Regions from separate parts of the Streptomyces liangshanensis genome, predicted to be linked through region 2. Evidence: riboswitches for the same ligand, from Rfam matches in the RefSeq annotation. Region 2 holds a riboswitch; each other region holds the start of a gene.

Region 1 (7,160 bases), 5.5 Mb from region 2:
TCCCACGTGGCGGCGAGGAACTGCCGGGCGCGCAGGTAGCGGTCCTCCTGGGCCAGGAAGCCGCCGCGCCGGAAGTTCTGTCCGGTGAACTCGTCCCAGGAGGTGACCACGTTCCAGGCGGCCCGGCCCGCGGAGAGGTGGTCGAGCGTGGCGAACTGCCGGGCCACTTCGTACGGTTCGTTGAAGGTGGAGTTGATCGTCCCGGCGAGTCCGAGCTTGTCGGTGACGGCGGCCAGGGCGGTCAGGACGGTGAAGGTGTCGGGGCGGCCGACGACGTCGAGGTCGTAGATCTCCCCGTTCTGCTCGCGCAGCCGCAGCCCCTCGGCGAGGAACAGGAAGTCGAACTTGGCGCGCTCCGCCGTCCTGGCGAGGTGCACGAAGGAGCTGAAGTCGATCTGGCTGCCGGCGGCGGGGTCGCTCCACACCGTGCTGTTGTTCACGCCGGGGAAGTGGGCGGCGAGGTGGATCTGCTTGACGGGCTTGCTCATGCGGGGTGTGTCCTCACGTGTCTTCGGAGCTCTCTTCGGAGCGGGCGAGGCCGGGGCGCGCTCAGAGCGCGGCGTACCGGTTCGCGGGCCGGGGCAGGCCGAGCAGGCCGCGCAGGGTGGCCGCCTCGTAGGCGGTACGGAACGCTCCGCGCCGCTGGAGTTCCGGCACCAGGCCCCGGGTGATCCGCTCCAGGTCGTGCGGCAGGACGGCGGGCCGCAGGCGGAAGCCGGTCAGCCCGGCCTCCTGGCCTTCGAGGAGCAGGTCGGCCAGCTCGGCGGGCGTACCGGCGAAGACCCGGGCGTCGCTGGTGTACGGGGCGCCCGCGCGCTCCTCCAGGCGCGCCCTGCGGTCGGCGGCGGCGCCGGGTTCGTCGTCGAGAAGGACGACCAGGTCGCCGAAGACGTGGACCGTCTCGTCGGCGCGGCCCGCGGTGGCCTGCGCCGCCCGGATCCGGGCCAGGATCGCCCGGGTGTCGGCGGTGTCCTGCGGGGTGACGAAGCCGACGTCCGCGGAGGCCGCGACCAGGCGGAACGGTTCTTCACGGTGGGCGAGGGCGGTGACGACCGGCTGTCCCTGCGGCGGGCGCGGGGTGATGGAGGGGCCCTTGACGCTGAACCGCTCGCCCGTGAAGTCGATGTAGTGGAGCTTGTCGCGGTCGATGAACCGGCCGGTGGCGGCGTCGCGGATCTCGGCGTCGTCCTCCCAGCTGTCCCAGAGCCGGCGCAGCACCTCGACGTAGTCGCCCGCCTCGTCGAACAGCTCCTTGAGCGCGGCCAGGCCCGCGGGCGAGTCCAGCTCGTCGGGACGGAACCGGATCGCGGGCCTGCGGCCGAAGTGCGGGGCCTCGTCGGCGCGTCCGGACACCTTGACCTGGACGCCGGCCCGTCCGGTGCTGACGAAGTCCAGGGTGGCGACGGCCTTCGAGACGTGGAACGGCTCGGTGTGGGTGACGACGGCGGTGGGGATCAGCCCGATGTGCCGGGTCAGGGGCGCGACCCGGGCGGCGACCAGCAGGGCGTCGAGCCGGCCCCGTACCTGATCGGTACGGCCGTCGGGACCGGCGAAGGACGAGGACTGGAGGCTCAGGGAGTCCTCGATGGTCACGAAGTCCAGCAGGCCCCGCTCGGCCTCGGTCACCAGGTCGGTCCAGTACCGCGCGGTGAACAGTTCGCGGGGCCGGGCGCCCGGCTCGCGCCAGGCGGCGGGATGCCAGCCCGCCGCGTCGAGGGCGACGGCGAGATGGAGGGGTGAGGGTGCTGAAGGCATGGCGGTATCGCTTCCCGCTCGGAAATCTCGTGGATTCGAGGTCACGTGGACGCGGAACTCCCCTGGCCGGGAGAGCTCCTGGACATGCCGAGTGCCTTCCGCGCCGGGTCCGTTCCCGGGCGGAAGTGTCGGCGGACGTGCGTCGGAGGGCGCTGTACGTCGGGGCCGTGCGGCGGAGAAGGTGCCGCTACGGGGTGTGCCGCGGCGCGGCGTTCACGTGACCCGGACACAGGGCGCCGGCGACACGCTGGAGATCGATGTGGCGCCGGGAGAACATGCCGACGGCGCGGGGGTGGCTCGTGACGGCGAAGGCCGTACGCGTGCCGGAGCGTCCTCGCACTGCCTTCACCTCCGCCTCGACCGGTCGTGCCGGTCCGAGCTCTCGCGCTTGCGCTGCCGTCATTGGCTCCGCCGGGTCGTCACCTGGAGCACCCCGCCGCGTCAGGAGGGTTGCCGGTCAGCAAACCCAGGGCTTGTCGCTGACTCTCATAACCTGCGTGAACGGTAACTCCGCACCGGCGTCCGGCACAATCCCCACTCGACGCGCCCGCGTGCCGGGCGACTTGTAACGGGAAGATCATCGGGACGCTGCGCCGGATTGCCGAATCGTGACGGCGTACGGACAGAACGTAACGCCCCATGTCGGGGTCATGTCATCTCCCGGAAACCGTTGTCCCGCCGGACCGGGCCGGTGCATCGTCACTGGGCGGCGTACGAACACCCGTACCCCACACCCCACTTGAGGCGCGCACACCAGCTCGCGCCACTGACGCGAAGGACCCCCCATGTCAGCAGTGCGTACGAACAAGCGGCGCTTCGCCACCGCGATCGCCACCGCGGCGACCGTGGTCGCGATCATCGGAGCGGGCACGGCCCTGCCGGCCCAGGCCGCCCCGGCCGAAGGCAGAGTCCTGCACGCCGGCGCCGCCGACGCCGTCAGCGGCAGCTACATCGTCACGCTCAAGAAGACGGCCGGTTTCTCGGCGCGGGCCACCCAGGGCAAGCAGCTCATCGCCGAGTACGGCGGCAAGGTGAAGCGGACGTACTCCTCCGCGCTCAACGGGTACGCCGCCACGCTCAGCGGCACCGAGGCGGCGCGGCTGGCCGCGGACCCCGCCGTCGAGTCGGTCGAGCAGGACCAGAAGGTCTACGCGACGGCCACGCAGACCAACGCCCCCTGGGGCCTGGACCGCATCGACCAGGCGAACCTCCCGCTGAACGGCACGTACACCTACCCGGATTCCGCGGGCGCCAACACGACCGTCTACGTCCTGGACACGGGCGTGCGCATCACCCACCAGCAGATCGCGGGCCGCGCCTCCTACGGATACGACTTCATCGACAACGACGCCACCGCGCAGGACGGTTACGGCCACGGCACGCACGTCGCCACCACCGTCGCGGGCTCCACCTACGGCGTGGCCAAGAAGGCGAAGATCGTCGCGGTCCGGGTCCTCGGCAACGACGGTTCCGGCACCACGGCCGGCGTCATCGCGGGCGTGGACTGGATCACCGCCAACCACGTGGCGTCCTCCGTCGCGAACGCCTCGCTCGGCGGCGGCGTCAGCACCGCCCTCGACAACGCGGTGAAGAACTCGATCGCCTCGGGCGTGACGTGGGCCGTCGCGGCGGGCAACGCCAACGTGCCGGCCACCAACTCCTCCCCCGCCCGGGTGCCCGCCGCCCTCACGGTCGGCGCCACCACCAGGACGGACGCGAGGGCCTCGTACTCCAACTACGGCTCGGCCGTGGACATCTTCGCCCCCGGCTCCGCGATCACGGCGGGCTGGAACTCCTCCGACACCGCCACCTACACCGGTGACGGCACCTCGTTCGCCGCCCCGCACGTCGCGGGCGCGGCCGCGATCTACCTGACCAACCACCCGGGCGCCTCGCCGGCGACCGTGGCCGCCGCGCTGGTGAACGGCGCGACGTCCAACGTCCTGACCGGCATAGGCACGGGCTCGCCGAACAAGCTCCTCCGGCTCGTCCCGTAACACCTGTCATCCCCGCGGCACCACCCGTAACGCCCGGCGGACACCGCCGACACGTGTGAGTCCCGCCGCCCGGACCCCGGGCGGCGGGACTTCGGCGCGCGGCGCGCGGGCGGCACGACGCCCCGGACGGAACCTACTCGCTGCTCCCCCGCCCGCTGGACGCCTCGTGCGTCGCCCGGGTGAGCGTCGGCGGCCGCGGCTGGAGTTCGCCGTCCAGGTACAGGTCGACCCGCTCGTTGTAGAAGGCGACCAGCCCGGCGATCGGCGTGAGCTGACGCGTCGGGAAGTCGTACGCCCACACCACGTCGTCGTGGACACCCGCGGGGGTCTCGACCGACCAGTAGCCGCTCGTCTTCCCCTTGTACGGGCAGGAGGTCACCGTGTCCGTGGGCAGCAGGAGGGTGAAGTCGACGTTCAGCCGGTCGAGGTAGTAGCGGGTGGGCAGGCCCGTCTCGAACACCATGACGGAGGAGTCCGCCTCGGCCAGCACGACCCCGTCCAGCTCGACCCGGATCTCACGCCCGGAGCGCAGGGCGTCGACCCGGGTGTACGGGCTCCTCGGGTGGACGAAGACCTGCTCGTCCTCCTCGTACCACGCGTCGAGCGCCTCCCACCGGAACCTGACCGTCCCCTCCAGGCCCTCCGACGCCCCCTCCGCCCACAGCCACCCCGCGTCGGGCACCACGGTCTCCCCCGCCTTCAGCCCCTGGCGGCGCGCGGGACCGGGGGCGAGCTTGAGTACGCGGTCCTCGTCCACCAGCTCGCAGTCGACCAGGTCGGCGACGGGGACCGAGTACTGCGGATAGCCGGGCCACTCCCACACGTACCGCGCCCGCAGGGTGTCCACGACGGCGCGCCCGCCCAGGAAGCCCCGGATGCGCCGGGGAACCGGCTCGACGTGGCCCGCCGGTGTGATCATCTTTGGCTGGTTCGGCACCGATTCGGTCATGATCCCCATTGTCCACCGGGGCCCGACCGCCCGCATCCGTCAGGCCGTGTGCAGGGTCAGCCCGTACCGGCTCAGCACCGGATTGATCGGCTGGTAGAACGACTGGCCGCCGCTGGTGCAGTTGCCCGAACCGCCCGAGGTGATGCCCTGGGCCTGGTCGCCGCTGATGTACGAGCCTCCCGAGTCACCGCCCTCGACGCAGACGCTCGTCCCGGTCATCGCGTACACCGCGCCCTGGCTGTAGTTGACGGTGATGTTCTTGCCCTGGATGACACCGCAGCGCCAGTGTGTCGTGGAGCCCGACCGGCAGATCGACGCGCCGACCGGCGCCTCGTTGGAGCCCCGGACCAGCTGGTCGGAGACCGTGCCCCAGCCGAGGACCACCGGGACGGTCCACCAGCCGCTGCCGACGTTCACCCACGCGTAGTCGTTGCCGGGGAACGTCGATCCCTGGAAGTTGCCGATGTACGAGCGGTCCCAGCCGTACACCGCGGCGCCCGTGCCGCCGCAGTGACCGGCCGTCACGAACCCGCCGTACACGGAGAAGCCGATGGAACAGCGGACGTTGCCGGTGTAGTACGGGTCGCCGCCGACCGTGCCCGCGGCCGTCGTACGGGGCGCCTCGGCGGTCTCCTCGACCGTGACGGGCCCGGTCGTGAGCGCCTTCGCGACAAAGGCGCGGACATCGTTGTCGTCCGCGTGCTCGGCGACCACGTTCACGACGACCCGGTTGGTCCTGGGGTCGACCTGCCAGCTGCTGACACCGGCCGGCGCGGAGAGCGCGTCGATCCGCTTCTTCGCCGCGTCGAGCTGCCGCTCGCTGTGGCGCACCAGGCGGACGGCCGCCCCGGTGGCCCGTACGGCGGCGGCCTTCCCGTCACCGGCGAGCGCGACGGTCAGGATGCCGTCGGCCGGGTCGAACCACGAGCCTCCGTAGGAGGATCCCGCCGCGCGGCGCGCCCGCGCGTCGACGGCCGTCGCCGTCCTCTCGGCGGCGAGGCGCGCGGTGGCCTGTTCCTCCGTCAGCCCGAGGTCCTTGCGGAGCGCGGACAGCAGACCCGCGGAGGCGGGAGCCTCGGCGGCGGGCGCGGACGGGGCGGCGGGGGCGGCGGCGGCCGGGGCGAGCCCGGCCGCCGACCAGGCGCCGAGCAGGAGGAGGGCGGACAGGCCGGTACGTAGGACGGTGTGACGTCGCATGGGAGGTGGCCCTTCTGTGTTCCAGAGATGTGGGGGTGGAACAGCAGGCGTCTGAGAGCGCTCTCAGGCGTGCCAGGCGGAGCCTAGTGGAGGTTCATGGTCAGGTCCATGCCAAGTTCAGGACTCGACCGATCCGGTCGCTTTCCCGCCGGGCGCTCGTCGTCGCCGTACGCTCACGCCCCGCCCGTCCGCGCCCTCCCGGCCCGCTCGCTCCCCCGCCCCCCGCCGCTCACTCCTCGCCCGCTCACCCTCGCTCCTCGCCCGCTCACTCCCCGGCGTGCGGGCGGAGCGGGTCGACCGAGCGCAGGGAGCCGTTCGCCAGCGTCACGATCGCACCGCCCGTCCGCATCGGAACCACCCCCTGCTGCATCCCCGAGGTGCTCGTCCCCATCGCGGCCGTCTGCCAGCGCTTGCGCCCCGTCCGCAGGTCGAGCGCCACCAACCGCCCGGTGTAGCTGGACAGGTAGAGCGCGCCCTCCCGCTCGGACGCCGTCGGCGGTCCCAGCAGGTCCACGCCGGTCTCCCGGCTCCACACCTGGTCACCGGTGCGCGGATCGACCATCGTGACCCGCCCGGTCTCCTGGACGAACACGACGTGGCGGCCCACCGCCGACGGCCTGCCCTCGGGACGCGAGGGCAGCTTCACCGTCCGCTTCCCGCCCGTACGGACGTCGACGTCCACGACGGAGGTGTACGCCGCCTCCGGGCCGCCCGCCGTCATCAGGAGGCGCAGGACGCCGCCCACGATGCCCGTCGAGTGGGTGACCCCCTTCACCTCGGCCACCTGCTCCGGCGTGCCCTTCGCCGGGTCCAGCCGCAGCAACGTCGTCCGCCGGCCGTCGGGGCCCACCGAGCACAGGGCGTACGGCACGTCGCCGGACACCAGGGGCTCGCAGTCCGCCCCTTCGGGCACCGGGGTCGACCACAGCCGGTCGCCGGTCGCGGCGTCACGCGCCACGAGCGAACCGGCGTAGAAGTCGTCGTGGGTCAGCACCGCGTCACCGAAGAACAGGGCCGCCCGGTTGGCCACCCGTTTCGTCCAGAGGAGTTTCCCGGATTCCCGCTCCAGGACGATCAGGTCGGCCCGCAACCCGTCGCCCGAGGCCGGTCCGACCACGAGCACCTGCCCCGACCGTACGTCGATCGCGCCGGGCGACCCCACGCCGGTGTACGGGACCCGCCAGACCACCTTGCCCGAGGCGGCGTCGAGGCGGGCGGCGGTGAAGCCGTCGCCGTGGCAGTAGAGCGCGAGCCCGTGCGCC
Region 2 (7,160 bases):
TCCCCGCCCAGCTGACGCACCACCCGACCCTCTGGTCCCTGCTGACCCCGCTGACCGCGCTCTTCGTCCACGGCAGCTGGCTGCACCTGCTGGGGAACATGCTCTTCCTCTACGTCTTCGGGGCGATGACGGAGGAGCGGATGGGGCGAGTGCACTTCGCGCTGTTCTACCTCGCCGCCGGGTACGTCGCGCTGTTCGGGTACGCGATCGCCAACGCGGGCTCGGAGCAGACCCTGGTGGGGGCGTCGGGCGCGATCTCGGCGGTGCTCGGCGCGTTCCTCCGGCTGTTCCCCCGGGCCCGGGTCACCAGCCTCTTCCCGTTCCTCCTCTTCCTGCCGCTGCGCTTCCCCGCCTGGATCGTGCTGGTCTTCTGGTTCGTCCTCCAGTGGGTGGCCGCGCGGCACGCCGGATCTGGGCCCGGGGTGGCGTATCTCGCCCACCTGGTGGGCTTCGCGGTGGGCTTCTGCTACGCCTGGGGCCGTTACCGGCGGAGCGATAGGGTGGAGGTCAAAGCCGTGGCCACCGAGGGAGAGCGTCAACCGTGATCACCGCGATCGTGCTCATCAAGACCAGCGTCGACCGGATCCCCGAGATCGCCGAGTCGATCGCCGCGCTGGACAGCGTCAGCGAGGTCTTCTCGGTCACCGGCACCTACGACCTGATCGCCATGGTGCGGGTCGCCAGGCACGACGACCTGGCGGACGTCATCCCCGGCTCGATCAGCAAGATCGAGGGCGTCGAGGCGACGGACACGCACGTCGCGTTCCGTACGTACTCCCAGCACGACCTGGAGGCGGCCTTCGCGATCGGGCTCGACGCGTAGGGCCGCCTCCTGGGGTGCGGGGTCTGCGGGGTCTGCGAGGCCCGCCGGTACGGGGGCCGGGGCGCCGGGCCTGTCGGTACGGACGCCCGGTCCCCGCCCGCGGGGGTCAGACCGTCTCGCCGTCCCGGTCCGGGACGCAGCGGCCCTCCTCGGTGCGGTAGCTCCACCGGGCGCCCTCGCGCACCAGCTCCCGCACCGCGCCGACGAACCGGTCCACGTGCTCGTCCGGCGTTCCCGCGCCGAAGCTCACCCGGATGGCGTTGAGCGAGCGCTCGCCCGGCTCCGCCTCCGGGGCGCCGCACTCCCCCGGGTCCTGCGGGTCGCTGCCGAGCAGCGTGCGGACCAGCGGGTGGGCGCAGAACAGGCCGTCCCTCACCCCGATGCCGTACTCCGCGGAGAGCGCCGCGGCGAAGTGCGAGCTGTTCCAGCCCTCCACCACGAACGAGAGCACGCCGACCCGCGGGGCGTCGTCCCCGAACAGGGACAGCACGCGCACCTCGGGCACGTCGGCGAGTCCCGCCCGCACCCGGGCGACGAGCCGCTGCTCCCGGGCGACGAGCGTGTCGAACCCGGCCTCCTGGAGCGCCTTGCACGCCGAGGCGATCGCGTACACGCCGATGACGTTGGGCGAGCCGGCCTCGTGCCGGGCGGCCGTGGTGTGCCACTCGACGTCCACCCCGCCGTCCGTCCGCCGGGCGACCTTGCGGCTGGCGCCGCCGCCCGCGAGGTACGGCTCCGCCTCCCGCAGCCAGTCGGCCCGGCCCGCGAGGACGCCGGAGCCGAACGGCGCGTAGAGCTTGTGCCCGGAGAAGGCGACCCAGTCGACGTCCAGTTCCGCGATGTCGACGGGGTGGTGCGGGGCGAGCTGCGCCGCGTCGAGGACGATCCGGGCGCCGTGCCGGTGGGCGGCGGCGGCCAGCTCCCGTACGGGCCAGATCTCGCCGGTGACGTTGGACGCGCCGGTGACGCAGACCAGGGCGGGGCCCGGCTCCCGGCCGGCGAGGGCCCGGTCGAGCGTGGCGACGGCCTCGCCGGGGGTGCGGGGCGCGTTCAGGTACGTCACCCGGGCGTCGCGCCAGGGCAGCAGCGAGGCGTGGTGCTCGGTCTCGAAGACGAAGACCTGGCAGTCGGCGGGGACCACGGCGGCCAGCAGGTTGAGCGAGTCGGTGGTCGAGCGGGTGAAGACGACCTGGTCGCCGGGGCGGCAGCCGAGGAACTCCGCGACGGTGGCGCGGCTGTTCTCGAACAGGTCCGTGGACAGCTGGGAGAGGTAGCCGGCGCCGCGGTGCACGCTGCCGTAGTACGGGGCGTAGGCGGCGACGTCGTCCCAGACCCGCTGGAGCGCGGGGGCGCTGGCCGCGTAGTCGAGGGCGGCGTAGGTGACCTCGCCGCCGGTGACGAGCGGGACGGTCACGTCGCGCCCGAGCACGGGCAGCGGCGCCGCACAGGCGGGGTCCTCGGTGGTGGCGGTGGTGGTGCTGGTGGCGGACGACGGCGTGGCGGCGGCGTTCGGGTATGCGGACATGACGAGATCTCCCCGGCAGGACGGAACGGCTTCAAGGACCCACGGAGGCGGCGGGCGCCGCGGCGGACGTGGGGATGCCTCCACGCACGGGGATCCGTACGGAGGCGTGTTGAAGAAGGGCGTACGCCCTATCGCATTCGCTTGCTCACGAGACTGCTCCCTCGAGGACCTGGACCCCAAGAAAGCCAGGGGTCCGCGCTTGCCGTAGACCTCGCTGCCTACGGCCTGGTCTTCACCCGGGGCACCCCGCCACGGACGGAGGGTTGCCGGACAGCGAGCCGGGGCCTAAATCGCTGTCACTCATGACCTTGTCGACGAGCTTGACACAGACGGGCAGACGCCTCAAGTCCGCGTCCGGGATGTGGAACGGAGGTGGGAACGGGAACGGCGGGGCGCGGCCCGTGGCCACGCCCCGCCGCCGCGCACCGCTACCGGTGCGACGCCTCGACCCACCGGGCGAGGGCCCGGCCCGCCGCGCCCGAGTCCACCGACTCGGCCGCGCGCGCCATGCCGGCCGCCAACTGGAGCTCCAGCGTGTCATCCGTCGGGTCCAGCGCGACCAGCGCCGCCGCCGCGTTCAGGAGCACCGCGTCCCGTACCGGACCGGTCTCGCCGGCCAGCAGCCGGCGCGCCACGTCCGCGTTGTACGACGCGTCCGCGCCCCGCAGCGCCTCCACCGGCACCAGCGCCAGGCCCAGGTCACGCGGGTCGAAGGGCACCTCGCCGACCTTCCCGTCGCGCACGACCCACACCCGCGACGTCGCGGTCGTGGTCAGCTCGTCGAGCCCGTCGTCGCCCCGGAAGACCAGCGCCGAACTGCCGCGCTCGGCCAGCACCCCCGCCACGATGGGCGCCATCCGCGCGTCGGCCACGCCGACGGCCTGGGACCGTACCCGGGCCGGGTTGGTCAGCGGCCCGAGGATGTTGAACGTGGTCTGCGCGCCCAACTCCCGGCGCGCCTTGGCCGCGTACCGCAGCGCGGGGTGGAACTTCACCGCGAAGCAGAAGGTGATCCCCGCCTCCTCCGCCACCTCGACGACCCGCCGCGGGGTCAGCTCCAGGTTGACGCCGAGCTTCTCCAGGACGTCGGAGGAGCCGCTCGCGGACGACGCGGCGCGGTTGCCGTGCTTGACGACCTTGGCGCCGGTGCCCGCGACGACGATCGCCGCCATCGTGGAGATGTTGACCGTCTTGGCGAGGTCGCCGCCGGTCCCCACGATGTCGACCGTACGGCCGGGCACCTCGATGGTGTTGGCGTGGGCGTACATCGCGCGGACCAGCCCGGAGACCTCCTCGACGGTCTCGCCCTTCGCCCGCAGGGCCACGGCGAACCCGGCGATCTGCGCGTCGGTGGCCTCGCCCTCCATGATCCGGTCCATCGCCCAGGCGGTGTCGTCGGTGCTCAGGTCCTCGCCGCGCAGCAGGGGGTTGAGGACGCCCGGCCAGGTACGGGCCGCCACGGTGTCGCCTCCGACGGGGGTAACAGCGCTCATGCTCGCTCCTGGGGGTGTCAGTCAACGGTCCCGGCCTGCCGCCAGGCCCGCCACCAAGCCTATCGGCGGACCCGGTCCCGGCGGGCCGCGTGACCGGACTGCGGACCGGCCGGTGTCGGGGCGACGCCGAGGGCCCCGGCCGGTCTCCGGGGAAGGAGACCGGGCCGGGGCCCTCGGTGGTGACGACCCTGGGGCCGGTGGGATCAGTGGTGGCCGTGGCCGCTCGTGATCTCCTTGTACTCCTCGGCGGTGGGCTTGGGGATCTGCGTGTTCTCCCCGTAGAAGCTCTTGCTGAGCTTCACCCGTGCCTTCTCGACCGGCGAGACCTTCCGCTCGACACCGTTCTCGTCGACCGTCGGGCCGAGCTCGGCCGGCTTCGGCTGCTCGTGCGCGGTGAGCTTGTACAGGTCGCCCTGCTCCAGCGGCGTGTGGACCTCGACGAACTCACCGTGCGGCAGCCGCTTGATGAGCCCGGACTCGCGTCCGTGCAGCACCTTCTCGGCGTCCCGGCGCTGGAGGCCGAGGCAGAACCGCTTGGTGACGACGAAGGTGACCACCGGGACGACGAAGAACCCGACCCGGACGAACCAGGTGATCGTGTTGATCGACAGGTGGAAGTGCGTGGCCCAGATGTCGTTGCCACCGCCGACGAGCAGGACGAAGTACCACGACAGCCAGGCGACACCGAAGGCCGTGCGGGTCGGCGCGTTGCGCGGCCGGTCCGCGATGTGGTGCTCGCGGTCGTCGTTGGTGACCCAGGCCTCGATGAACGGGTAGACCGCGATCGCGACGAGCACCAGCGGGAAGATGATCAGCGGGATGAACACACCCAGGACCAGGGTGTGGCCCCAGAAGTTGATCTCCCAGCCGGGCATGAACCGGATGAGCCCCTCGGAGAAGCCCATGTACCAGTCGGGCTGCGCGCCGGTGGAGACCTGGTCGGGCCGGTAGGGGCCGATGGCCCAGATCGGGTTGATCGTGGCGATCGCCGCGACAACCGAGATCACACCGAAGACCAGGAAGAAGAAACCGCCGGCCTTCGCCATGTAGATCGGCAGCAGCGGCATGCCGACGACGTTCTTCTCCGTACGGCCCGGACCCGCGAACTGGGTGTGCTTGTGCACGAACACCAGGATCAGGTGGCCGGCCACCAGGCCCAGCATCAGCCCGGGCAGCAGCAGGATGTGGACCGAGTAGAAGCGGGCCACGAAGTCGCCGCCGGGGAACTCCCCGCCGAACAGGAACATCGAGATGTACGTACCGACGATCGGCACGGACAGGATCGCGCCCTGCACGAAGCGGACACCGGTGCCGGACAGCAGGTCGTCGGGCAGGGAGTAACCGGTGAACCCGGTGAACATGCCTAGGACGAACAGCAGGAAGCCGAACAGCCAGTTGACCTCACGGGGCTTGCGGAACGCACCCGTGAAGAACACGCGCATCATGTGCACGAGCATCGCCGCGAGGAAGATCAGCGCGGCCCAGTGGTGGATCTGGCGGATCAGCAGACCACCGCGGACGTCGAAGCTGATGTCCAGCGTCGAGGAAAACGCCTCCGACATCCGTACGCCCTGGAGGGGGACGTAACTGCCGTGGTAGACGACCTCGTTCATCGACGGGTGGAAGAACAGCGTCAGGTAGACACCCGTGAGGATGATGATGATGAAGCTGTAGAGGCTGACCTCTCCCAGCATGAAGGACCAGTGGTCCGGGAAGATCTTCCGCATGTTGGCCTTGGCCAGGCCGTAGATGCCCAGCCGGCCGTCGGCCCAGTCGGCGACCCGTTCTCCGGCGGGCGCCTTGCGGGTGGTCGTCTCGTCCGTCGTGGTACTCATCCGCGCTCCCAGAAGGCAGGGCCGACGGGCTCTTCGAAGTCGCCGAGCGCCTCGAGATTGCCCTCACCGTTCACTCCGATCCGCAGCTGCGGAAGAGCGTGACCGGCCGGGCCGAAGAGGACGCGGGCGCCGTCGGAGAGGTCGAAGGTGGACTGGTGGCACGGGCAGAGAACGTGGTGCGTCTGCTGCTCGTACAGGCTGATCGGGCAGCCGACGTGGGTGCAGATCTTCGAGAAGGCCACGATCCCCTGGTGGGACCAGTCGAGCTCGCGCTTGTCCTTGATGTCGTCCGGCTGGATACGGACGATCATCAGGGCCGCCTTGGCGATCTCCACCTGGAACTCCTCGCTGTCCTCCTCCAGCCCCTCGGGCATGGCGAAGGTCAGCGAGCCCACGACGACGTCCTCGGGACGCAGCGGCTCCAGCGTGTTCATGTTGATGAGCTGCTTGCCCTTGGCCCACAGGGTGCTGCGGAGCTTCTTCTCCGGCAGCGGGCCGAGGTCGCGCAGCAGCACCACACCGGAGAGCGGTACGAACGCCAGCGCCCCGAACATCGTGTTGCGGATCAGCTTGCGGCGGCCGAAGCCGGACTCCGACGCGCCGGCCGCGAAGTCCGCCAGCACCTTCGCCTTGACCTCGGGGGTCGCCGCGATGGGGTGGCGCTCGTCGGTCATCTCCACGTCCGACATCAGCGTGCGCGCCCAGTGGACGGCGCCGGCGCCGATGCAGAACAGGGCGACGCCGAGCGTCACTCCGAGCGAGAAGTTCAGGATGCTGATGTGCCCGAGCGGCCAGATGTAGACGATCTTGTCCACGGGGAACGCGACGAACGACGCGATGAACGCGACCGTCGCCAGCATCGAGAGCAGGAACAGGAAGGCGACCACGCGCTCGGACCGCTTGGCGGCGCGCTCGTCGATGTCCTGGATCCGCGGCTGATGCGCCGGCAGTCCCGGGTCGGCGAACGGATCGTCCGCCCGCTCGACCGCGCCGCCGTGCCCTGGCTCCTGCGCGCTCGGCAGGTTCTCTTCTTCTGGAATCTCTTGGCTACTCATGACTTCTTGGCCTTAGCGGTGTGGGCCGCGACCCAGATGGCGACTGCGATACATGCGCCGAGCCCGAAGATCCAGCCGAACAGGCCCTCACTGACGGGGCCGAGGCCGCCCAGGTTGAGGCCGCCGGGGCTCGGCGAGTCGGCGCCGTTCACCGCCTGGATGTACGCGATGAGGTCCTTCTTCTGCTGTTCCGGCATCGTCGTGTCCGGGAAGGACGGCATGTTCTGCGGGCCTGTCTGCATGGCCTCGTAGATGTGCTTCGGGTCGACGCCGTCCAGGTTCGGTGCGGACTTGCCGTGTGTCAGCGCGCCGCCCTCACCCGTGAAGTTGTGGCACTGCGTGCAGTTGGTACGGAACAGGTCGCCGCCCCGGGCGATGTCCGCGCCGTCGGGGCTGTACTGCTCCGAGGTCGGCTGGGCGGGTCCGGCG
Region 3 (7,160 bases), 1.4 Mb from region 2:
GAGGACTCGTGCGTGACCATTCAGCCCGCTCGCGCCAGAAGCGGGGCACGATGTAGGGGAGGAGGCGACGCCATGACCCCCAGCCCCGCTGATCACGCGCAGATGTCCGTGGAGGACTTCGAGCAGATCGCTCGTACGGCCCCGAAGACAGTGAAGCTCGAATTCGTCAACGGAAAACTAGAGGTCAAGCCCGTGCCGGACGGCGACCACGACGAGATCGTCCTGTGGCTCCAGACCCTGTGCATGCAGCACCGCCCCGAGTTGGGGCTCTACGCCGAGCGCGGTCTCCGGATCGAGGCCTACCGCAAGGGGCGGGCCGTCCCGGACGGCGTGCTCGCGCCGCGTCGGCATTTTGTCGGGCACGGCCTGTGGTCCGATCCGGAAGGCGTCCTCATGGTCGTGGAGGTCACTTCGTACGACTCGGACACCGACCGCCGCGACCGTAACGAGAAGCGGGACGGCTACGCCGCGGCGGGCATCCCCGTCTATCTCCTCATCGACCGCGACAACGGCACCCTCACCGTCTACAGCGAGCCCCTGAACGGCGTCTATCAGCGGCAGCCCTCGTACCCGTTCGGCACCGACGTCCAGCTGCCCGAGCCCGCCTCCCTCACGCTGGAGACCGAGGAGCTGACCGCCTACATCCGCTGACGCCGACCCCCACCCCCGGAAACACCCGAAGGCGGCACCCCCCGGAAGGGATACCGCCCTCGGTTCAGGAACGCTCCGAGCCGATGCCGTACAGCCGTGCCGACCGTACGGCGAGAGGCTCAGAAGTCCATGTCGCCGCCCGGCATGCCGCCCGGCGCGCCGCCCGCGGCGGCCTTCTCCGGCTTGTCGGCGATGACGGCCTCGGTGGTGAGGAACAGCGCCGCGATGGAGGCCGCGTTCTGGAGAGCGGAACGGGTGACCTTCGCGGGGTCGATGATGCCCTCGGCGATCATGTCCACGTACTCGCCGGTCGCGGCGTTGAGGCCGTGACCGATCGGCAGGTTGCGGACCTTCTCGACGATGACGCCGCCTTCGAGACCACCGTTGACGGCGATCTGCTTGAGCGGAGCCTCCAGCGCGAGCTTGACGATGTTCGCGCCCGTCGCCTCGTCACCTTCGAGCTCGAGCTTCTCGAACACCGAGGAAGCCTGGAGCAGGGCCACGCCACCACCGGCGACGATGCCCTCCTCGACGGCGGCCTTGGCGTTGCGCACCGCGTCCTCGATGCGGTGCTTGCGCTCCTTGAGCTCGACCTCGGTCGCGGCGCCGGCCTTGATGACGGCCACGCCGCCGGCCAGCTTCGCGAGGCGCTCCTGGAGCTTCTCGCGGTCGTAGTCCGAGTCGCTGTTCTCGATCTCGGCGCGGATCTGGTTCACGCGGCCGGCGACCTGGTCGCTCTCGCCCGAACCGTCGACGATGGTGGTCTCGTCCTTGGTGATGACGACCTTGCGGGCGCGGCCCAGCAGGTCGAGACCGGCGTTCTCCAGCTTGAGGCCGACCTCTTCGGAGATGACCGTGCCGCCCGTGAGGATGGCGATGTCGTTCAGCATCGCCTTGCGGCGGTCACCGAAGCCCGGGGCCTTGACGGCGACGGACTTGAAGGTGCCACGGATCTTGTTGACGACCAGGGTCGACAGCGCCTCGCCCTCGACGTCCTCCGCGATGATCAGCAGGGGCTTGCCCGACTGCATGACCTTCTCCAGCAGCGGAAGGAGGTCCTTCACGTTGCCGATCTTGGAGTTGACGATGAGGATGTACGGGTCGTCCAGGGACGACTCCATGCGCTCCATGTCGGTGGCGAAGTACGCCGAGATGTAGCCCTTGTCGAAGCGCATGCCCTCGGTGAGCTCGAGCTCCAGACCGAAGGTCTGCGACTCCTCAACGGTGATGACGCCTTCCTTGCCGACCTTGTCCATCGCCTCGGCGATGAGCTCGCCGATCTGGGTGTCGGCGGCGGAGATGGAGGCCGTCGAAGCGATCTGCTCCTTGGTCTCCACGTCCTTGGCCTGCTCCAGCAGGGCACCGGAGACGGCCTCGACGGCCTTCTCGATCCCGCGCTTGAGGGCCATCGGGTTGGCGCCGGCCGCCACGTTGCGCAGGCCCTCGCGGACGAGTGCCTGGGCGAGGACGGTCGCGGTGGTCGTACCGTCACCGGCGACGTCGTCCGTCTTCTTGGCGACTTCCTTGACCAGCTCGGCGCCGATCTTCTCGTACGGGTCCTCGAGCTCGATCTCCTTGGCGATGGAAACACCATCGTTGGTGATCGTGGGGGCGCCCCACTTCTTCTCGAGGACGACGTTGCGACCCTTGGGACCAAGGGTGACCTTGACGGCGTCGGCGAGCTGGTTCATCCCGCGCTCGAGACCGCGCCGTGCCTCCTCGTCGAACGCGATGATCTTGGCCATGTGAAGTGGTCCTCCCGGACTGGGGTGGATTGCTCCGGACCGCGCCCGCGCCCGCGACGGACGGCCTGAGAGCCGGGCGGTTCCTTGCTCCACCTGGCTCTCCGGGCCTCACTGACCCGGTCCATAAGTTGTCACTCTCACTTGCAGAGTGCTAACGCCAATGATTAGCACTCGACCCCCGAGAGTGCAAGCTCCTCCCTCGGCCCGGCACCCCCGCGGGGACGTGCCGTACACGCACGAGGGGCCCGTATCCCTGTGTGGGATACGGGCCCCTCGGCGTGAGTGCGTCGGTGGCCGATCGCGCCGGGATCAGACGGCGAGCTTGACCATGTCCGCCTGCGGACCCTTCTGGCCCTGCGAGATCTCGAACTCAACTCGCTGACCTTCTTCAAGGGTGCGGTAGCCGTCCATCTGGATCGCGCTGTAGTGGACGAAAACATCCGCACCACCGTCGACCGCGATGAAGCCGTAGCCCTTCTCCGCGTTGAACCATTTGACGGTGCCCTGAGCCATGCCTTACTCCCCTATTACTGCCGGAACGCTTCGACCGCGGCTGAATGTATCTGCCCAACTGCCCTCTGCAACAGGTCAATCGGACGAGAAATCTGGGCGCGAACGAACACACATAGCGACGGATTGACTGCGTTCCGGGGCAAGTCGGGCCGGGCAAAACACGCATGTGCCCGCAAAAGTCACCGAGAGTTTGACCCCAGGTTGTCGCGATCTCGTATGCGCTCGGCACCGGCCGCGAGGGGGTGTTCCCAACTCTACCGCGCTCAACCATAAAGAATGGCCCCCTCCGCTTCCTGTGCGGAGAGGGCCGTTCCGGACCGCGGAGGGGGCCGGGGACGCGGGCCGCGCGTCCCCGTGAGGGAGCGTCAGCAGCCGCCGGCGACCGCGGGGATGATCGAGATGCCGGCGCCCGCCGGGGTGGCCGTCTGGAGGCCCTGCTCGAACCGGACGTCGTCGTCGTTCACGTACACGTTGACGAAGCGGCGCAGCTTGCCGTCGTCGTCCAGGACGCGCGCGGAGATGCCCGGGTGGTTGGCCTCCAGGGACTGGATGACCTCGGAGAGGGTCTCGCCCTCCGCCGGGACCTCGGCCTGGCCACCGGTGTACGTACGGAGGATGGTGGGGATGCGGACCTTGACGCTCATGGTGGATGCCTTCCTGGGGTCGGTGGGTGTCAGTGGGCCAGGCCGGCGTCGCGGAACGCGTCCAGGCTGGGGCGGATCGTCGCCGTCGGTCCCGTGGTCGGGGCCACCGCGTCGAGCGTCTTGAGGCCGTCGCCGGTGTTCAGCACGACCGTCGTGAGCGCCGGGTCGAGCAGGCCGGCGTCGATGAGCTTCTTCGTCACGCCGACGGTCACGCCGCCCGCGGTCTCGGCGAAGATCCCCTCGGTGCGCGCCAGCAGCTTGATGGCGTCGACGATCTGCTCGTCGTTCACGTCGTCCACGGCGCCGCCGGTGCGGCGGGCGATGTCGAGGACGTACGGGCCGTCGGCGGGGTTGCCGATCGCCAGGGACTTGGCGATGGTGTTCGGCTTCTGGGGCCGTACGACGTCGTGGCCGGCCTTGAAGGCGGCGGAGACCGGGGAGCAGCCCTCGGCCTGGGCTCCGAAGATCTTGTACGGCTTGTCCTCGACGAGCCCCAGCTTGATGAGTTCCTGGAGGCCCTTGTCGATCTTCGTGAGCTGGGATCCGGAGGCGATCGGGATGACGAGCTGGTCGGGCAGCTCCCAGCCGAGCTGTTCGCAGATCTCGTACGCGAGCGTCTTGGAGCCTTCGCCGTAGTACGGGCGGAGGTTGACGTTCACGAAGCCCCAGCCCTCGCCGAGCGGGTCGCCGATGAGCTCGGAGCAGAAGCGGTTGACGTCGTCGTAGTTGCCCTCGATGCCGACGAGTTCACCGCCGTACACCGCGGCCATGACGACCTTGCCCTGCTCCAGGTCGTGCGGGATGAACACGCAGGAGCGGAAGCCGGCGCGGGCGGCGGCGGCGCCGACGGCGCCGGCCAGGTTGCCGGTGGAGGAGCAGGAGAGCGTGGTGAAGCCGAAGGCGCGGGCGGCCTCGACGGCGATGGCGACGACGCGGTCCTTGAAGGAGTGCGTCGGGTTGCCGGAGTCGTCCTTCACGTACAGGCCGCCGGTGACGCCGAGTTCACGGGCGAGGTTGTCGGCCTTGACGAGCTTCGTGAAGCCGGGGTTGATGTTGGGCTTGGTGGCCACGTCGGCGGGGACGGGCAGCAGCGGCGCGTAGCGCCAGATGTTGTCGGGGCCCTCGGCGATGCGCTTCTTCAGCTCTTCGGGGGAGCCGCTCGGCAGGTCGTACGCCACTTCGAGCGGCCCGAAACAGGACGCGCAGGCGAAGATCGGGCCGAGGTCGAAGCGCTCGCCGCATTCGCGGCACGAGAGGGCGGCGGCGGGTCCGAGGTCGACGGCACCGGGAGTGACACCGGGCGTGGGGACGGTCTGCACAGACATGGAGGCGAGGCCCTTTCCTCATCTTCCTCGCGACGTACTTCGCCGCAAGACGGAATTGGCACCTTCCCCACCATGACCTCGCGGTCGGCGGGAGGGTTGCCGGGGCTTCAACGGGCCGTTCCCTCTGCCCCTCTGGATGAGCGGTATGGCATCGGATCCGGGGTCGGTCCCGCGATCCGAGCGTTTGTCCACCGGATGACCCCCGACATGCGGTGGTCATTCGTGTTGTTCAAGACTGTAACCGAAGGAGCGGACCGTGGAGATAGTGGTCCGCACCGCGAGATGGATCACTTTCAGGGAGAACCGACCGTGCTGGAAGAGGTGGAGCGCTGGCTGACCAGGCGTTCCTGGTCCGTGGCCGACCGATCGCTCGACCGGCTCCTGGCGGCGAAGACCGCGCGCGGCACGACCGTCAGCGTGGTGCTGCCCGCGCTGGACGAGGAGAGCACGGTCGGCGCGATCGTGTCGGTGGTGCGGCGGGAGCTGATGGAGCGGGCGCCGCTGGTGGACGAGCTGGTGGTGATCGATTCCGGTTCGTCGGACGCCACGGCGAAGGTCGCGGCGGAGGCGGGCGCCCGGGTGGTGCACCGGGACGACATCCTGCCGCGGCTGCCCGCGCTGCCCGGGAAGGGCGAGGTGCTGTGGCGGTCGCTGCTGGTGACGGGCGGGGACGTGGTGTGCTTCGTGGACGCGGACCTGCGGGAGTTCTCGGCGGACTTCGTGACGGGGATCGTGGGGCCGCTGCTGACGGAGCCGGACGTGCAGCTGGTGAAGGCGATGTACGACAGGCCGCTGGGCTCTCGCGGCGCCCCCGGCGCTTCCGCCGGTCCTTCCGCCGGCCAGGGCGGGCGGGTGACGGAGCTGGTGGCGCGGCCGTTGCTGAACCTCCACTGGCCGCTGCTCGCGGGCTTCGTGCAGCCCCTGGGCGGGGAGTACGCGGCCCGGCGCACCCTGCTGGAGCGGCTGCCGTTCCCCGTCGGGTACGGCGTGGAGCTGGGGCTGCTGGTGGACGCGCTGCACACCGTGGGGCTGGACGCGCTGGGCCAGGTCGACGTCGGCACGCGGCTGCACCGGCACCAGGACGACCGGGCGCTGGGGCGGATGGCGGCGGCGATCTACCGTACGGCGCAGCTGCGCCTGTCCCGGTCGCACCTGGGGGCGCACCTGGTGCGGCCCGAGCTGACGCAGTTCGAGCGCGGTGAGAACGGCTTCGTACCGCGGACGTACGACGTGGACACGGAGGAGCGGCCGCCGATGCGGGAGATCGCGGAGTACACGGCCGGCCGCGCGGCGTAACCACCCCTTCCAGTCCTATTTACCTATATTGCGTCCTTATGGAGACCTCTCTGAGCATGTGGTTCCTCGCCGCGGCCCACAGCGGCGCCACCGCCGAGCGGCTGTGGCTGCTGGGCGGGATGGCGGTCGCGCTGACGGGGGCGGGGGTGGTCGCGCTGGCGGCGGCGCGAGGGCGCCGCGGCGACTGATCCCGTACGGCTCCCTTCACGGCTCCTCTCCGTACGTTTGAGCGTTTCCCGTACGGGCTAGATTTCGGCACATGGTTTCCGAGCAGGCCGCCCAGGTCCTCGTCGCGTCCAACCGCGGCCCCGTCTCGTACACGCTCCGCGACGACGGAGCGCTGGAGGCCCGGCGCGGCGGCGGCGGGCTGGTGTCCGGCCTCTCGGCCATCGGCCCCGACACGGACGCGGTATGGGTGTGCGCGGCCCTCGGCGACGGCGACCACGAGGCGGTACGGCGTACCGGCGGCCGGCTGGACCCGGAGGACACCGGCGGGCAGCGCGTACGGATGCTGGGCATCGCCCCCGACGTCTACGCCGGCGCGTACAACGGGGTGGCCAACTCCACGCTCTGGTTCGTCCACCACCTGCTCTACCAGACCCCGCTGGAGCCGTCCTTCGGCGCGGAGTTCCGGGCGCAGTGGGGGGCGTACGAGGCGTACAACCGCGCGTTCGCCGAAGCCCTCGCGGACGAGGCCGCCGACGGCGCGTCGGTCCTCGTCCAGGACTACCACCTGGCCCTGGTCCCCGGCATGCTCCGCGCCCTGCGCCCCGACCTGCGGATCGGCCACTTCTCGCACACCCCCTGGGCGCCGGTGGACTACTTCCGGCTGCTCCCCGACGACATCGCCCGCCAACTGCTGCGGGGCATCCTGGGCGCGGACCGCGCGGCGTTCCTGACCCACCGCTGGGCGGACGCCTTCACGGCCTGCTGCACGGAACTGCTGGGCGGCACGGGCAGCACCCGGATCGGCGTGCACGGCCTGG

Evidence for each region. Region 2 has a riboswitch for S-adenosylmethionine ahead of HA039_RS25370 (aminotransferase class V-fold PLP-dependent enzyme). Riboswitches for the same ligand answer to the same signal wherever they lie in the genome.
Region 1: another riboswitch for S-adenosylmethionine. It lies ahead of HA039_RS01645 (putative leader peptide); the one in region 2 lies ahead of HA039_RS25370 (aminotransferase class V-fold PLP-dependent enzyme).
Region 3: another riboswitch for S-adenosylmethionine. It lies ahead of thrC (threonine synthase); the one in region 2 lies ahead of HA039_RS25370 (aminotransferase class V-fold PLP-dependent enzyme).

What each region holds. Positions count from the first base shown of each region.
Region 1 covers NZ_CP050177.1:367,230-374,389, forward strand. Annotated here, with positions in the region: gene HA039_RS01635 (NtaA/DmoA family FMN-dependent monooxygenase) at 1-488, opposite strand, end outside; gene HA039_RS01640 (LLM class flavin-dependent oxidoreductase) at 550-1,755, opposite strand; gene HA039_RS01645 (putative leader peptide) at 1,943-2,095, opposite strand; SAM riboswitch class IV at 2,135-2,249, opposite strand; gene HA039_RS34300 (S8 family peptidase) at 2,541-3,752, shown strand; gene HA039_RS01655 (DUF427 domain-containing protein) at 3,886-4,701, opposite strand; gene HA039_RS01660 (S1 family peptidase) at 4,741-5,898, opposite strand; gene HA039_RS33725 (outer membrane protein assembly factor BamB family protein) at 6,164-7,160, opposite strand, start outside.
Region 2 covers NZ_CP050177.1:5,845,622-5,852,781, reverse strand. Annotated here, with positions in the region: gene HA039_RS25380 (rhomboid family intramembrane serine protease) at 1-545, shown strand, start outside; gene HA039_RS25375 (Lrp/AsnC family transcriptional regulator) at 542-823, shown strand; gene HA039_RS25370 (aminotransferase class V-fold PLP-dependent enzyme) at 930-2,348, opposite strand; SAM riboswitch class IV at 2,539-2,656, opposite strand; gene trpD (anthranilate phosphoribosyltransferase) at 2,777-3,841, opposite strand; gene qcrB (cytochrome bc1 complex cytochrome b subunit) at 4,045-5,676, opposite strand; gene qcrA (cytochrome bc1 complex Rieske iron-sulfur subunit) at 5,673-6,731, opposite strand; gene qcrC (cytochrome bc1 complex diheme cytochrome c subunit) at 6,728-7,160, opposite strand, start outside.
Region 3 covers NZ_CP050177.1:4,459,071-4,466,230, reverse strand. Annotated here, with positions in the region: gene HA039_RS19380 (Uma2 family endonuclease) at 73-651, shown strand; gene groL (chaperonin GroEL) at 771-2,396, opposite strand; gene HA039_RS19370 (cold-shock protein) at 2,706-2,909, opposite strand; gene HA039_RS19365 (ubiquitin-like small modifier protein 1) at 3,275-3,553, opposite strand; gene thrC (threonine synthase) at 3,583-4,878, opposite strand; SAM riboswitch class I at 4,894-5,021, opposite strand; gene HA039_RS19355 (glucosyl-3-phosphoglycerate synthase) at 5,188-6,174, shown strand; gene HA039_RS19350 (hypothetical protein) at 6,213-6,362, shown strand; gene HA039_RS19345 (alpha,alpha-trehalose-phosphate synthase (UDP-forming)) at 6,434-7,160, shown strand, end outside.